2 regions of the Shewanella sp. LC6 genome follow, and region 1 is predicted to be linked to the other one. Evidence: predicted binding sites of a transcription regulator. Region 1 holds the regulator's gene; the other holds the start of a gene.
The links. Region 1 encodes LexA, which represses DNA repair genes until DNA is damaged. Its sites were predicted from a motif close to TACTGTATNNNNATACAGTA; they were not measured.
Positions count from the first base shown of each region.

Region 2: FJD32_RS23065 (S24 family peptidase) is a predicted target of LexA. The motif match lies at 1,288-1,307, and genes of this name have one in related genera.

Region 1 is NZ_CP043902.1:4,856,053-4,858,262, forward strand. Features, by position in the region: gene plsB (glycerol-3-phosphate 1-O-acyltransferase PlsB) at 1-564, opposite strand, end outside; gene lexA (transcriptional repressor LexA) at 850-1,470, shown strand; gene FJD32_RS21675 (SulA-like leucine-rich domain-containing protein) at 1,467-1,979, shown strand.
Region 2 is NZ_CP043903.1:117,096-119,305, reverse strand. Features, by position in the region: gene FJD32_RS23070 (hypothetical protein) at 1-178, opposite strand, end outside; gene FJD32_RS23065 (S24 family peptidase) at 550-1,284, opposite strand; gene FJD32_RS23060 (hypothetical protein) at 1,490-1,849, opposite strand; gene FJD32_RS23055 (hypothetical protein) at 2,090-2,210, shown strand, end outside.

The sequences.
Region 1 (2,210 bases):
GCCCATATCGGTACCATGTTCGTCGGCCATGTAACGCAGCGATACCGCATTAGAAAATTGCACAAAGTTATGACGACCTAAGAATAAGATCATCAAACACTTGCGTAACCAAGTAGGGTTCTCGCGCTCAAGCACTGCCGCCTTCATGGTGTCGTCTTCTTTACCCGGAGTACGACCCCAATACAGACTCACAGGCACCAGCTGGATATCTAACTCTGGCTTTTCCTTATGGACGGCCAACAAACGCATAAAACATTCGAGGAATGGCTCATTACTGGCGCGTTCACCAAATAAAGGCTTACGACCTTCAAGGCATACCACCCGTGGCGCCACAACGCCATTCACCACCAGCGGCTCGTAAGGGCTTGGCAAACCAAGTTTCGTGGTGATCTCGCTTAACGCAGCAATATCACTCAGGGATTCTGTTTTCATTACATAAGCAAGCGGTCTGGAGGCATCCAGATTCAGATCGGCAAAGGGATCCTGTGGCACAACAATAGTGTGCACTAAGTGCTTTTGGATCCAACGTAATGATTTCAACCAAAGAGAGTCTTGTTTAGGCATTATTCTTATGCAATGTAAGTACGTTCATTAGCCCCATAGAATACCAGATTCTAGAGAATATACCCAAACAACCTAAAGATGCAGGATTCAGCTGCTGATTTTAATGACTTAGTAACGCACTTTAGGCGACACCATTTATTGATACCGTGCAAATGGCATTCACCCCATAGATGACGATTACGGTTATTTGCAGATCTAGCTGACCAAGTTAAAAGTGGTTAATACTTGCACTACCAATAATACTGTATATACTAACAGTAACTGTATAGAAAAACAGGAAAGACCATGAGACCGTTGACGCCACGCCAAGCCGAAATTTTAGAGTTGATTAAACGTAATATTGCCGAGACTGGCATGCCACCCACTCGGGCCGAAATTGCCACCCGTTTGGGTTTTAAAAGTGCAAATGCCGCAGAGGAACACCTTAAGGCATTGGCGAAAAAAGGCTGCATCGAGATCATGCCTGGTACTTCCCGCGGGATCCGTCTCCCTGTAGAGGAAGAAGATAACCGCGAAACAGGCTTGCCACTTATCGGCCAAGTGGCAGCGGGTGAACCGATTCTCGCCCAAGAGCATGTCGAACAGTATTACCAAGTCGACCCCAGCATGTTCCACCCTGCTGCCGATTTCCTGCTGCGCGTAAAAGGCGACAGTATGAAGAATATCGGCATCCTTGAGGGTGACCTGCTTGCCGTTCATAAAGTACAACAAGCGCGCAATGGACAAGTTGTTGTTGCTCGCGTTGACGATGATGTAACCGTAAAACGCTTTGAAAAAAAAGGTAATTTTGTCTACCTACATGCCGAGAATGAAGACTATTCACCGATTAAAGTCGATTTGAGTTTCCAAAGTCTAACAATTGAAGGGCTCGCCGTAGGGGTGATCCGCAATGGAGATTGGCTATGAACAAACTATTAGGTAATGCCCCGCGTCACCCCGGTTTATGGCTCGATACGGTTCGAGATACAGAGACCGACTGGCAGCATACATCAATAGTCACTATGCCAACTCAGAGCCAAGGGCGCCAAGAGCTGACACAGCTGAGCAAACAACTTGCCCAACTGAGCCAACAGGGAAGATGGATAGTGCTCATCAACCCACCTAGTATTGGCTACAAGCAGCTATTAGCAAACGCAGGTGTGCGTATGGATCGCGTACTATTGGTTCACGCAAAAGATGAGGTCGAAACCCTTTGGGCGATGGAAAAAGCCTTAACCAGTGGCACATCTAGCGCAGTGATTACTTGGATTAACGCCCTAGATACTCGCGATAATCGTCGCCTACAAATTGTAGCAAAGAGCGCACGTGCAATGGGTATCGTGCTTGAAGGTTCAACGAATGACCAACCTTCTAGCACCAATCTCACCCAATCGACTAAATTTACTCAACCCGCATTTTTCAGCTCTGTTCATTAAAAATTTTTCACACCGTATTTAGCCTTGAAAGCCGCCTCACCTGTGAATGTGAGGCTTTTTTTTGGCAATTTTTCAGACAATTAGAAAAAGAAGTGATCTTGATCAATTTTTAAACAGCAAGTATGTTTGATTTAGGCGCACATGATATATCGCCTGTTTAGGCAGAAATATCGCGTTATTTTCGAATATCGCTCGCCCACAAAAATTGAGAATAATGGGTTTATTCAGCAG
Region 2 (2,210 bases), on a different replicon from region 1:
CTTTACTACCATTGGACGGATTACCTTTGGTGGTAAGGACATCAGATTTAGTCACTCCCCATTCAAAGCCGTCAAACTCGCCAATGTATCGCTTGTTTAGCTGGGTGTAGGTGCACCATGCTCCAGCCCCGATAACTACGCTAAGCGTGACCGCTAATCCTACTTTTGAATTTATCATTCTTCTTAAAAATCCCAATTATCAGAGTTAATCGACGATTTGATCCAGTAATAGTGGATACTTTGTAACATTACTAAAACTGGGTCAACTTAGGCGAGATATGTTGTTTGGGCTAAGCGGGCTGAAAATCGTTTTGGGGCAGTTTGATGCTGAAAGACATCTGCACTCCTTCCATTGAAAGCACGCCTTAAAGAAGTGACTAATTTTCTGGAAACTGATAACATCAAAACTCAAGTTTTAGGAAAAATAGCTAAAAATTACTATTTTTCTGGAAAAGGCTAGTAAGCCTTATCACACAAACCTTTCCAGATTTATTGCTGATACCACCTGTGTAGGTAAGCTGTTCCCATCGCATAACGCTATTATGCTGCTCATACCAATAAACTCGGTTGTTTCAATAATCTAATGGATGCTGGCACGACCCCTTCGCACCAGAAGCGGTCATCAAGCCTAATTGATACCGGCTCAAAATCGTCATTAGCCGATAACAACCTGCTATTGGATAGATCTAAGACTTTACAAACAAATTCCTCGTTATACATGGCTATGATGACATCGCCGGAACTTGGAGTTAGTTGACGTGACACTATCAGGATGTCACCGGAGTGGATGCCCACCCCCGTCATAGACTCCCCTCTTGCACGACCCACAAACGTCGATTCAACCAGAAGGTCATCGAGGCTTTTCAACACTAGAGGATCGCGCTTGCGTCGATGAAAGCGCACGGCACAAATGGCCACGCCCTGAATCTCTATCCCGTCTGTGACTGATATTTCGGAATAATGAGCATTGGTATTGGCATGAAGTTGATGATGGTCATGGTCATCGTCTAGCTGCCGACAAACGGTTTCGCCGTGCACCAGCGCCAAAACGACATCTCCCCGCGTCGCAGTCAATGACTTATCAACGACAAGTAGATCTCCGGTAAATAGCCCAAGACCCGTCATAGCGTCGTCGGTAACCTCTGCAAATACCGTTGCTGATGGGTGTGAGACAATAAGATTATTGAGGCTTAGCGCCTTCTCTTGGTATCCAGCGGCTGGACTCTCAAAGCCGTGTATGCCTGCCGATGCCAAACCAATGATGACGTTCATAGGACAAATCACAAATACTGTACATTAATACAGTATAGCTAATTATTGAAACATAGAAAATCCCGAAGATGATTTTTTGCGTAAAGAATACATGGAGGGAACAAATATTAAAAAGATAAGCACTCCATTACAGGGTTAGAAACTACTGCTTGGAAGTTGGGCCTACTACCATCGGGGTTGTAGGCCTCACTGTTTTGAAGAGTATTAGACAGGTGATTTATCGCGTGTAAGTCTCAAACACTCGGTCAATATCCAGCTTGAACGCATCAAGGTCAGGCATTTCTCCAGTATGCTCTACATACCCCCAGAAGAACTCAGCCAGCTCAGCCACAACGTCGAATACCGCAAGCCCTGAGAACGCTTTACCCTCGGCATAGAGATCTTCACCTTTTAGCCAAAACGCTTCAGACAGCGCAAACAGCTCCATCACAAAGTCATCTTCCCCCATCCCCAACACATCACCAATGACTTGCTCGTTGGGGCTCGTCGTCAACACGGCATTGGTCAGATAGTAGTGGTACATAGCGACCTCTGCATGGTTGCGCGGTGCAGTTGGCGTAGTTGCTAGTTCGGTCATTTTTTCTGTCCCATTCAGTTGATGTAGGAACATTCTATTACGGCGGCCGATCCTGGCAAATTTCAGGATTTACCCTTCTATATCAGCACCATACAAGACAAGAATGACGCAAATCACCACGGGAAACGGGAAACGATGTTTCCGTAAAAACATCGTTTCCATTGCAGAGTGTTGAATAACAGGCTACACTGGGATTTATCGATGTAAGTCATTAACTTTGAAGATGTTTGAGGCAAGCAAATGGAACAATTGGCAGTGAAACCGAAGGCAACTCTTGAGGAAGTGACTAAGCTCGCGAATGAAATGCTTAAAAACGGTGTCGAGCCAACGACACGTAACTTGAGCGTTCATCTGCAGGGCA